DNA from 4 places in the Hahella sp. KA22 genome. Region 1 is predicted to be linked to each of the others. Evidence: predicted binding sites of a transcription regulator. Region 1 holds the regulator's gene; each other region holds the start of a gene.
The links. Region 1 encodes FNR, which switches genes on or off when oxygen is low (the NO sensors DNR and NnrR bind a similar motif). Its sites were predicted from a motif close to TTGATNTANATCAA; they were not measured.

Region 1 (3,125 bases):
AGTCAAACGCGCGCAGATGTTTTCTTACCTGGTTGGAGACCCAATATGCCAGTTGGAAAGGTTGTCGAACAAGCGATACAAAATGGGGGTAATGATAGCTGGGTTTATTTGCTCAACTCCCCCCCTAAAGAGTTCTCCAGTGAAAACTGGAGCGCCCTGGACGAGGGAGCCTATGACGCGGACTATCGCAACAGCTCTCTGGCTCGATATTATGAAGGCGGGTTCGCATTGAGCGTTCAGGCGCCCTGCTTTAATACACTTGTCAGCGCGGAAAATTACACCCGCAGACTCCCATCTATGAATGCAAATTTGCAAAAGTACATCGACTATGTCGTGAAAGAAGTGAGACTACTCAAGCAAAGCCTCCCCGTCGGCAGTCAGGTTAAGTACCTGCATTGGTTCGGCGATCTGGTTCGCCAGCTCACTCCCGCAGCGCAGACGCAGGTGATGTACTATTTAGGTCGGGAGTTCAAACTGAGCTTCGGCGCCGACGCACGCCATGTCATTGAATTGGACGCTCGCCCTGAGTCCGAGGAAGCGCTAGCCCTGATCAAAGGATTGGGCTTCAATATCATCTGCATCAATGATCCCGGCGAATACGCACAGTCCTTCCCTATTGAGAACCTTAAGGATTGGCTGCAGACCATTCGGGCATTCGACTTCAAAGCCGTTTACCTGCGCCTGAAAGTGACTCCTGCGACCGTCGCCGCACTATCCGAGCATCTTGAAGAAATTCTGACAGAGAGACCGCAAGGCATCCTACTTTCCAGCCATAAAACGGAATTCGCCAGCACATCAGGCCTGGAAGCCGCGCAAAAAGATTTCAAGCGACGCATTAAGTCCGCATCGTTTATCCCGATCACGCAGGACTTTTTCGCACTACCCTGGACAGGCTTGATTAGCCAAGGAGTCAGTTGCCTGCATGGCGTTGGGCTGGGCGCTTTTTCTTACACGCCCCACTATCAATTGCGCAACGCCACACAGTTGGACGACTACTACAAGACCCTGGATAACAGCGAGCTTCCAGCAAGAGCAATTCGCTACACTCAAACCCAGTTGTAACAAAAGGTGAAAACAATGTAAAAACAAAGGCGAGCGTAGGTTTCCCTGTAAATTTCCCATCGTAGGGATTTGCTTTTAAATAGCTATTGGCTATCCTAGAAGCCTCTTTAAGCAGTTTCACTCATCCAGCCACGAGGCAACCGATGGAAAGCAAGCATATAGCAACCTCCTCTCCTTTTAGCTTACACAGAGGCTGCCACGAATGTAATTTGAGCAAGCTTTGCATTCCTATCGCGGTTGGGGCTGAAGATATTGATCGTCTGGAAGAAATCATTCGTCAGGGCAAAATGCTCAATCGCGGCGAATATATCTTTGAGCAACACACCCCATTCCGCTCGTGCTTCGCAGTTCGTAGCGGCGCGATCAAAACATTCACCGTATCTGAGGAAGGCGAGGAACAGGTCACTGGCTTTTATCTGCCTGGCGAGATTATCGGCCTGGACAGCGTTAGCATGGAAAAATATTCCTGCTCCGCCGTCGCCCTTGAGCGCACCAGCGTATGCGAAATTCCTCTGGAAAAGTTTGAAGACCTTGCTTCGGACATCCCCAGCCTGCAACACCACTTTTTCTCATTAATGAGCAAAGAGATTCAGGAAAGCAGGCAGCTCACGATGCTACTAAGCAAAAATTCAGCGGAAGAGCGTATAGCCTCTCTGTTATTATCCCTGTCGACCCGCTTCAGTCGTCGTCGCCTGTCCGGCACAAACTTCAGACTTCCTATGCCTCGCAGCGATATCGGCAACTATTTAGGCTTGGCCGTCGAAACTGTCAGCCGGGTCATTACCCGCTTCCAGAACAACGGCATTATAAAAGTTCAAGGAAGGGAAGTTCAGATATTGCAATTGGACGAACTACAGAAAATTCTTCGCCACGACACCAAGTGCCTGGAGCAGCAGAAGGAATCAGCCCTTAACGCTCGTTAACGGGTCTCTTCCAGGCAGTTTTCAGCCGCTTTTACACCGCCACGCTGCTGGCATTGTTCAATCAACGCCGGCAGATAGCGGCGCCAGGGAAGCTGCTTAACGCCAAAGGTGTTGCGCAGCTTGATACACCCCAACGCGCCATTCGCCGGAAGCGCCACCCCCGGTAATACATCAGCGCCCTTTTTCTCGATCAGGGCCTGCAACATCTCTTCCTGCCCAAACGCCTGCAGCACAATCGCCTTCAGCAACTCATAGTGGGTGACAGCTTCAGCGCCAGCATAGTGGTAAACACCCCACACAGAGATATTACAACTCAACTGCTTAATAACCGCGTCTACAACTCTCGCCACATCATCCACCGCCACGGGAGTCAGCTGCATATCGGTGCTGGCGTTCAGACGCTTTCCTGAAGACAGCGCAGAAAGCATGGTCTGCAACCAGCCTTGGGCGCCCGCCTCCAGCAACCACCCGACCCTCAAGATCAGATGCTTGCTATAGTTTTCCTGAAGCCATTGTTCGCTCTGCAGTTTAGTCCGCCCATACACTGAAAGAGGACGTCCTTTGTTGGCGGAAATATAGGGATTCTTTTTGACGCCATCAAAAACAAGATGGCTGGAGAGGTGAATAATCGGCGCCTTCCATAAAGCCGCCACTTCCGCCACCGCCTCGCAAGCGGACACATTAACCTGATAGGCCAAATCCGGATGCTGCTCCGCTTTAAATAAGTCGCCCATCTCCGCAGCATGAACAACAAAATCCGCAGAGGGCATCGCTCTCATTGCTCGCACGATCGCATCATTGGTCATCAGAAACTGCTCGTAGGGAACGCCCTCCACCGCTATGCCGCTCTGCTGCAAACGCTGAGCTATAGCCTTACCTAATGGCGAATCGACTCCCGTCACACAAACAATCACTCATGTACCCCTTAAATGTATCTCGTAGCCTTTAGCGCCCCTGGAATGCGGACCGCCTGAAGATATTATGTTAACAATATTGGCTGCTTGAAGGGATTTTCGCAAACCCGATACCCCGGGCTTTATCCCCATTCTCCAGCTTAACGCTGCACCTTAAACCCCTTCCGAGCGATTAAGGTATACCCTGGGAACACGCGAGGTCATACCCGTAAATAAAGTATAGGAG
Region 2 (3,125 bases), 2.7 Mb from region 1:
GGGATCTGTGCGGTTAACAATGGCGTGAGCCATTCTCCCAGCGCGCCGAGTCGCATAGAAAGACGATTGCTGACGGCTTGTTCGATGTTTGGGTAAACGGCTTCCAGAACGTAAGCGTCCGCAGGGGCGGGCGACTGTCCCAGCAAGCTTGCCGCGCCGCCGAGAGAGACGCCAATGATCGCGACTTTGGCGCATTGACGTTGCTTGCGTAAGTAGGCGACGGCGGCTTTGACGTTGTCGGACTCCCGGTAGCCGAAGGTGATTTGCTCCCCCGGGGTTTCTCCATGGGCCTGAAGATCTATCAGCAAAGAAGAATATCCTGATTTCTGCAGGAACAGAGCGCGTCTGATCATGCTGGTGCGATCGGAACGTACGCCATGCAGAAGCAGCACACATTGCTGGCTGGCGGCGGGCGCATACCAGCCGCTGACGCCATCAAACTTAACCGCTTGCGCATTCAGAGAGGCGGGGGGCGAGGGAAGGGCGTGATTGACGGAGGCGGATAGCGCGCCACCGGCGGTCCACACTGCCGCGAGACCCAGCACTAATGCGCCCGTGGCGAAAGCGATACGTTTCTTGAGATTTTTCATGGAAATTAGGGACTGCATTGCATCGATAGATATTCACATTATTAACATGGCAATGATATTGGCATGTTAATCACCAGGCGCATGGACGCGCCTGCGCGGCGACAAGCCGCGGGAGACAGGGCCTGACCTGTGCAGGCCCTGTCGTTGCAGACAAATAGAAGGAAGCTATTTGTCTGCCGGATTAATAGCGCCAAAACGCCTATAGCGGGACGGGGACAAGTATGTCGATTTGCGGCCCTTTCGGAAACTGGTTATTTCAGGTTTAGACAATGTGGCGGGGTAAGACGACGCAGCGTTGAGCTGCGCCGAAACAAAGAAAAGAAGGAAGAATTTAGCTTTGCAGATTCTCGTAAAGACCCGTAATGGTCTCCATATTTTTCAGCATGCCCTCTGTGGTGGTGGCGATGATGAAAGGCACAAAGTTCTGGCCCTGCATCAGCTGAAACCCGGAGCGAGAGAAGCTCCATTGGGAAATCACTTTGTCCAGGGCGGCGTTAATGTCCTGGTTGTTGATTTTCGCCTGACGCAGTTCATGTAGCGCCTGATCATATTCCTGCACGGCCTGGGTAAAGCTGTTCTGTAGATCCGCCTGCTCCAGATTCCAGCTCAACGCGGAGTAATAAAGCGCGATGCGTTGGGATAGCATCCGTTGTCGGCCGGAGAGGTTGATCATTTTGTTCTTGGGATTGCCGGACTGTTGCTCCAGAGACTGCACGATTTTATTGCTGAGGGCGAGAACGCGCTCTCCAGCGCTGATCAGCTCAATAGCCTTGTCTTTCGTGGGCTTAGCCGTCGCTAATTGACGAAATCCTGTCCACTCCTTGCGCACGGACTTGAGCTGTCCCGAGATTTGCGGCGACTTGGAGTAGGCTTCCAGTTCTCCTAATTGCTGTTCGAATAAGGCGACGCTCTCTGTAAGCTGGCTTGAAGATTTATCCGGTTGAATATCCTGACCTATCAGTAAATAGGACTTCACGATTCGCTGACTCAACATACGTTGGCGCCCTGCCTTGTTGATGGCTTCGTCCAGGTCGGTAATGTCTGCGATAACAATGTGGCTCCAGGATAGTGCGAGCAGGGAGAGAACAAGCAGACTAAAGTTCCTTATATGGCGCATATACGTTTACCTCATGTGATTCAATCTGGTGCAGTCTAAGTTAAAGCCTATAAATATCAGATGGTTACGGCGCGATAACTGAGTAGGTAGTTAACGCATCGCTGATCTGGCGCAAGTTAGGCGCCAAATGAACTGGAAATTTGTGGGTATGGACAAAGAGCTGTTTTTGAGATTGGAAAAATGCGTTTAGAAACAATAGGAAAGATAGGAGCTATCGCGTTTTGGGATGAAATTGAGAACTTCGAAGCGATGAGCTGCGCCTGCTGAATGCGAGAGGGAGAAGTGACTGAGTAAGCGGGAAAAAGAGTGCGGCTTGCGCCGCACTAAACGAAGAAGACGAATAAAACAGAAACTCAGTTTTTGAGTTCAATCCTTGCGGATTAGCTTTTCAGACCTGCGTACATGTCGGAAATCTTGCGCATGCTTTTCAGCATGCTTTCAGTGGTCGTCGCGATAACGAAGGGGACGAAATCATGACCGTCCATTTTTTCGAAACCAGAGTGGGAGAATGACCACTGCGAAATCACTTTATCCAGCGCCTTGTTGATATCTTCGCTGTTGGCGTCCGCTTTACGCAGTTCGCTCAAGCCCGCATCGTATTTTTTGACGGCGGCTTTAAAATCGTTTTCCAGGTCGGAAACGCCCAGGTTCCAGCTCATTGCAGAGTAGTACATGGCGATTTTCTGGGACAGCATGCCTTGTTCGTTGGAAATATTGATCAAGCGGCCTTTCGTGCTGGCGACTTGTTTTTCCAGGTTGCTGGTGACGCCCTGGGTCAGGCTCAACAGCTCTTCGCTTTGCTGGATCAGTTTTGCTGCGTTTTCCTGGTTGGGCGCGGTGGTGGCCAGTTTACGGAAAGCGGTCCACTCTTTGCGGACGGATTTCAAATCCCGCGCCATTTCACCTGCTTTCAAATAACCTTCCAAGTCGGCCAGTTGGGATTCAAATTGCGCCACACTGTCATGTAATTGAATCGAAGATTTATCAGGAAGAATGTCCTGACCCATCAATAAATATGCTTTAACGATTCTTTGACTCAACATTCTTTGTTGACCCGCGATGTCCAGAGCCTGATCCATGCTCGATATTTCCGCGTGAGCCAGGCCGGCGCCGAATGCGGTAAGTGTGACAAGTAAGAAACAAATCTTTCTGAACGACTGCATTAAAGTTTACCTAGTGCTAAAAATGGCGTGCATATTGAAGGATTTAGATCAAAAATCAAGCGCCAAATGGCTTTTGACATATAAGTAATTTACGAAGTCAATAGATGTTGTTCGTTTCCTGTCAAATATATGTGTCAATATGTTTTGTAACAGTGAGTTTAATGCACATTTATGTAACTAAAAGTTGCATTTCAATGAGGAAAAAGAGGCGGGTATATAATTCGTTATACTGTATTATTTTTAATAAATTTTACA
Region 3 (3,125 bases), 2.4 Mb from region 1:
TGGACCCAGCGTTAATGCGCCCCGGCCGCTTCGACCGTCATGTCACCCTGGACTTGCCGGATCAGGAAGGTCGCGTCGCGATCCTCAAGGTTCACGCCAAACGCATTCCTTTGGCGGACGACGTCAATCTCATCCAAGTCGCGGCGGGAACGCCGGGGTTCTCCGGCGCAGACCTGAAAAATCTGATAAACGAAGCCGCCATTCAGGCCGCACGGGAAAATCGAGACCACGTACACAGTCTGGATTTCGATATCGCCAGGGATAAGATCATCATGGGCGCGGAGCGCACTCTGATTATTCCGCCGGATGAGAAACACCGTCTCGCCGTGCATGAGTCCGGGCACACCCTGGTCGCCTATTACCTGCCCAATACCGATCCGCTGTATAAAGTCTCTATCGTCCCACATGGACGCAGTTTGGGCGGCACCCATCAAATGCCCTTGCAGGAGCGGCACACTTACCCGGAAGAGTATCTGCGCGACAAGCTCGCCGTAATGCTGGCGGGGCGCATCGCCGAGCGTGAGTTGCTGGGCAGCGTCAGCACCGGCGCTGACGATGACATTCATCAGGCGACGGGGCTCGCCCGCGCCATGGTCAGTCGTTGGGGCATGTCGAAAGAAGTGGGTCCTGTGGATCTGCGCGACAGTGAAGAACATCCCTTCCTCGGCCGCGAAATGGCCCAACCGCACCACCACAGCGAGTTCTCAGCGGAAATCATCGACAAGGCCGTGCGTGAGCTGCTGATGTCCGCAGAAACCACCGCCGCCGACCTGATTCGCGCGCACCGGGAAAGGTTGGACAAACTGGTGTCGCTACTGGAGCGTTCAGAGACGCTGCATAAGACGCAGATAGACGAATGCCTGCAAACCGGGGCGTCGTAACGCCCCGAAGGCATTCACTGGCGAGAATGCGCTAATCGCCTTTGATTTCCACTTCCCTGCCCTTCACCGCCACATCGCCGGCCTTGGGCACCTTCAACGTTAATACGCCGTTCTTGAAGTTGGCGTGTAAACGCTCGCCGTCAGCGTTGTCCGGCAGAGTGAGGATACGCATAAAGCTGCCGTAGCTGCGCTCCACGCAGTGATAATCCTCTCTTTTTTCTTCCGACTCATGCTTCTTTTCGCCGCTGATGGTCAACCGTTGGCCATCCAGGCTGACTTTCACGTCCTCTTTGGATACGCCCGGCAGCTCGACGCTGATACTGTAGGACTCCTTGCCTTCGGAAATATCCAGGTTAGGTTTCAGTAAACCTGCCCACTCCCGCCCCAGGCCGAATTCCGGCAGTTCCGGGAATTTAAAGGAGTGCAGCATGTCATCGAAAAGGCGATCCATTTCCTGACGGAACCTCGCCATGGGATAGTTACTGGATTGACGTGAACTGACGGGGACCTCACTCGCTGTTTTACCTTCCTGGTGCAGCCAGTTCCAGGGAGACCATTTCTTCAGATTCATATCGACCTCCTCGCTTTTCTTTCCATGGATAAATGCGTCGCCGACGCGCCGCCAAATGGAAACGCCGACTCAGAAACAGTTTAGCGCTGCAAGGTGTTTTGAAGTGATGGAGTCAGGTTGAATATTGATGGAGATCAACTGATTTTTAGTTGATTAATCGATAAAAAATTCTGCGCTGAGCGCAATCTTTTATAACGCCCGAACCAGAAATAATTCCATGTTTATCAAAGCATTAAAAGCCCTCCCACAAACCTGACGTCTGCGGGAGAACGATTACTTTCATTTACACGAAGGTGTCCGTCACCAATGTCGGCTTGGCGGGATCAAAGCGCACGACGCCCGTATGGGCGTCCATGGCGGTAGCGTGGCTGACGACCACCCAGCCGCTGTTGCGGTAGTACAAAAAGTTAAACGCCACTGGAAGATTAAGACCCGGCAGATTGTCATTGCCATACTGACTGAAGTCGAAGACCGAAATGACATTTGGCGTTACGGCGCTGATCAGGTTATTGACCGCGGCATTGCCGGGATGCTGGTGGTGATAGACGCGAAAGTAAGCGCCGCCAAGAGGCGATTCGGTAATGAAGAAGGCGCAACCGTTCATGGCTGCGGTAAACACAAATCTATGTTGCGGATTATGTCGCGGCACGTCGACAAAACCCGGCAGCCCGGCGCCGTTGACATAGGGACACCAGTAGCCCGTCAACGCGCTGTCATTCGCAGGGTGATCATGGATCACCGCAAATCGCGATTGACGTCGGCCTCCCACTGGCGTCGCGGCGGGCTGCAAGTCGAAACTTCCCATTTTCGTATACGGCAACAAGTCCACTGCGGCCCTTTCAGCCATGGAAACGCTCTGCGGATTGTTATTGCGTCTTTGGATATGCTCATCGAACCAGCGATGATTGATCGTATTGTTGTTCAGAAACGCAATGGGATCGCTGATGAACTGGGTATTGCGGTTATCCACGTTACAACTCCTTGATATGGCTGAATATAAGCTCTCTGCACAATACAAGTCCAAGCGTCTGGACGCCATCAAACCCGCAATTAAAAATTCATCATGTTGCTGTCATTTTCAGAGCGCCTGGCGAAGCACCTACTCCAGCAGCGCCATATGGTCTTTCACCGCCGCCGCAAGCCCACCCTGAGTTTCATACCGCCCCTTAACGCACACCTCATAGGCCCTACGCATTTGCGCCGCGCATCGATGCGCCGGCATGCATCCTTCGCCAGTTCCCAGACCAGGACACAAGATTGAGCGAATCTGGCGGCCGCCCTGTTCATTCATCCGATTGTGACGAATCACCGCTTGCAGCACCGCCTTGAAGGCCAAATACGCATTAGCGGTTTGCGAAACGTCCATAGGAACGCGCATGGTGGGAGCGGAAATGAGGAAAGGAATGCTTTGATGATCAGTTTCGACGACGATCGCCTGTCCAACGGGGATCTCACCGAAGTATTCAGACTCCAGCGCCTGACGTACTTTCGCTTCCAGTTCCCAGCCAAAGTGCAGGCTGTATTTGAGATCCAGACCGCCGTCCATGTAACCGAAGCTGTTGGCGGGGCTGACGATAGCGTCGGCGACCTGTTTCAGAATATCGCCATCGATGACTTCTACATTCGCCAGCCCATCAAACTGGCGTTTCCAGGCGTAAAACAGATCCAGACTG
Region 4 (3,125 bases), 2.3 Mb from region 1:
ATCCAACAGAAAGTTATGCTCTCTTGCCTCCCGCACCCGGCGTCGGCTGCGTTCATTGCGGATGGCTGCGTACATGGCCACCATGCAGGCGGCCAGTACGCCGTAGAGAACCATGAAACTCGCGGAGTGGACGCCTAGCGCTTCCACCGCCAGGGCGAAGGCGATGGGTAAGGTAAAACCGCCTGCGGCGCCGAGTGTGGCGACGGTTCCGCCGACGCTGCCCATATGGTCTGGGAAGTAGTCGTGGATGATTTTGTAGACGGAAGCACGGCCGAAGCCCTGCGCCACGCCGATAATCAGCATCAGTAGAGTAAATACCCACACGTTGACGCGAATTTCCAGCTGCACATCCCGATCAACCCCATGAATGGTCATGCTGGTGGGGGGATAACTCAGAAAGAACAGGCACACCAGGCATATCCAGAACACGCTCCAGTTCACCGCCCTGCCCCCATACCGGTCTGCGAACCAGCCTCCCAGCGCCCGCACCATGCTGGAGGTGGTGACGAACAGCAGCGTCAACAGCATGGCGTTCTGTAACGACAGCCCATATGCATTGACGTAGTAGTGCGGCAACCACATCAACAACGCCAGGAAGCTGCCGAATACGAAGTAGTAATACAGGCTGAAACGCCACACCTGAGGCTCTTTCAGCGGCTGCAGATGATACGCCAGATCCACCCGCCGCCGGGTTTGCATATAGCGAGTGTCCTCAGGCGCCAGCGCCCAGAACAGCACCAGGATGACCAGCATCCCCACACCATAGGCTGGCCCGATAAACTCGGCGCTCCATACCCGTTCGATGACCGGAGCCAGCGCCAGCGTCACCGCTGCGCCGGCGTTGCCTGCGCCGAATACTCCCATGGCGAAGCCCTGGCTGCGACTTTCAAACCAGGCGGTGACATAGCGTATGCCGATCGTAAAAGACACGCCGGAGACGCCCAACCACAATCCCGCCAGCAGATATCCTCGATAGCTACTGATCCACGGCAATATAAACAGCACTGGCGGCAGCAACGCCATCTGCCAGACAAACAACTTACGACAGGACATCACCTCGCTTAACACGCCTGCGGGAAAGCGCAGCAGCGCGCCGCTGAACATCGGCGCCGCCAGCAACAATCCGAACTGGATAATGCTGAGGTCAAGCTGCTCTCGAATGCGCAACCCCAGCACCGCATACAGCGTCCACACCGAAAAGTTGGCGGCGAACGCCAATGTCGCCGCGACGAGCGCGCGTTGTCCCAGTTTTTCGGTATAGAGCATTGGTGTTTTTCCCCATGCAGCAGTATGCGCCGAGTTTTATCGGCCTCTGTTGCAAGAATACTGGTTAAACACATCAAGAAGTCCCTTCTTACCCAAATAAGCCACGCTTCTCTGCACACTGACGTTTATCTACCCACTTGTAGGTAATACTTCTCTGAACCCGCCCTCAACACCGCAATCAATGGGTCCGCAGCCGCTACCTCTTTCGAGGTAGAGCCCCTGTTCGCGAGCGAATCAGCCACTAAAGCAATTTGATACTGATCAATTCGATTAGATCGGACAGGTGAAATATTGCAGTCATCCATGGTCCCTAACGAAAGCCACTGCTTTCCCATGTCTTTTCCAACCCTATGCGAAGGGGAGATGTATGAGTACCGACAGCAAACTCAATTTATTCAACTTCAGCGACGGCAAGATAAAGACGCTCCATGTCACGTGGTTTGCGTTCTTTCTGACCTTTGTAGTGTGGTTCAGCCATGCGCCTTTGATGGTGTTCATTAAGGAAGCGCTGGATCTTAGCAGCCAACAGGTTAAAGCCCTGCTGATTCTAAACGTCGCATTGACGATTCCTGCGCGGATTCTGATCGGCATTCTGGTCGACAAATACGGTCCACGATTGGTTTATAGCGGCTTGCTGATGTCCTCTTCATTTGTCTGCGCCGGTTTCGCCATGGCGGACACCTATGAGTCTCTGGCCTTGTTCCGGTTCCTGCTTGGCTTCGTCGGCGCAGGCTTCGTAATCGGCATTCGCATGGTGGGCGAGTGGTTTCCGGCCAAGCAGGTCGGCATCGCCGAAGGCATCTACGGCGGCTGGGGCAACTTTGGTTCCGCCGCCGGCGCCATGACGCTACCCACCCTGGCCCTGCTGTTCGGCGGCGATGACGGCTGGCGCTATGCGCTGGGCCTGACCGGCGTCTTCACTTTTCTCTACGGCATCATTTACTACAAAGTGGCCCGCAACACGCCTAAAGGTTCAACCTACTTCAAACCGAAAAAATCCGGCGGCCTGGAGGTCACCAGCAAAGGCGACTTTATCTTCTATCTGGTGATGAACGTGCCCATGTATCTGGCGCTGGCGGTGCTGGCCTGGAAGCTGTCTCCCACCGGCGTCGCCCTGCTCACCGACAACACCATGTACATTCTGTGGATAGCCCTGGTGATACTGTTCCTGTTCCAGACCAGCCAGATCTGGAAGGTCAACAAGGAAAACCTGACCCACGGCGCGCCGGAATATGAGCGCTATAAGTTCAAACAAGTGGCGCTGCTGGATCTGGCTTACTTCGTAACCTTTGGTTCAGAACTCGCGGTGGTGTCCATGCTGCCGCTGTTCTTCCTGGAGACTTTCGATGGTCTGGACCCGGTTAAAGCAGGTCTGCTGGCCTCCGGATTCGCCTTCATGAACCTGGTGGCGCGTCCCACCGGGGGACACTTCAGCGATAAAATCGGCCGTCGCAAAAGCCTGATGCTGCTGATCGGCGGTCTTGCCGGCGGCTACTTCGTGCTCAGCATGATCGACGGCGGCTGGTGGTTGCCTCTCGCGGTAGCCGCCACCATGTGCTGCTCTTTCTTCGTACAGGCGGGCGAAGGCGCGGTATTCGCCATCGTACCCTTGGTGAAACGTCGCATGACCGGCCAAATCGCAGGTATGGCCGGCGCTTACGGTAACGTGGGCGGTGTAGCCTATCTGACCGTATTGTCATTCGTCGATTACAGCACCTTCTTTCAGGTGATCGCCGCCTCTGCAGCAGTGGTGTTCGTCGCCTGCTGGTTCCTGGACGAGCCCAGCGGACAGATTGCGGAAGTCATGCCTGACGGCACCGTGCATATGATCGATGTGAGCTGAACCAACATGAGCCAAA

Region 2: EUZ85_RS05975 (type IV pili methyl-accepting chemotaxis transducer N-terminal domain-containing protein) is a predicted target of FNR. The motif match lies at 1,809-1,822, and genes of this name have one in related genera.
Region 3: EUZ85_RS14375 (Hsp20/alpha crystallin family protein) is a predicted target of FNR. The motif match lies at 1,577-1,590, and genes of this name have one in related genera.
Region 4: EUZ85_RS14600 (nitrate/nitrite transporter) is a predicted target of FNR. The motif match lies at 1,518-1,531, and genes of this name have one in related genera.

The regions. Positions count from the first base shown of each region.
Region 1 covers NZ_CP035490.1:5,601,819-5,604,943, forward strand. Annotated here, with positions in the region: gene EUZ85_RS24705 (hypothetical protein) at 46-1,062, shown strand; gene fnr (fumarate/nitrate reduction transcriptional regulator Fnr) at 1,206-1,985, shown strand; gene EUZ85_RS24715 (sugar nucleotide-binding protein) at 1,982-2,887, opposite strand; gene alr (alanine racemase) at 3,053-3,125, opposite strand, start outside.
Region 2 covers NZ_CP035490.1:1,337,699-1,340,823, forward strand. Annotated here, with positions in the region: gene EUZ85_RS05965 (alpha/beta hydrolase) at 1-590, opposite strand, end outside; gene EUZ85_RS05975 (type IV pili methyl-accepting chemotaxis transducer N-terminal domain-containing protein) at 922-1,707, opposite strand; gene EUZ85_RS05980 (type IV pili methyl-accepting chemotaxis transducer N-terminal domain-containing protein) at 2,088-2,786, opposite strand.
Region 3 covers NZ_CP035490.1:3,207,080-3,210,204, reverse strand. Annotated here, with positions in the region: gene ftsH (ATP-dependent zinc metalloprotease FtsH) at 1-881, shown strand, start outside; gene EUZ85_RS14375 (Hsp20/alpha crystallin family protein) at 913-1,452, opposite strand; gene EUZ85_RS14370 (hypothetical protein) at 1,736-2,422, opposite strand; gene EUZ85_RS14365 (macro domain-containing protein) at 2,552-3,125, opposite strand, start outside.
Region 4 covers NZ_CP035490.1:3,266,095-3,269,219, reverse strand. Annotated here, with positions in the region: gene EUZ85_RS14600 (nitrate/nitrite transporter) at 1-1,266, opposite strand, end outside; gene EUZ85_RS14595 (NarK family nitrate/nitrite MFS transporter) at 1,634-3,109, shown strand.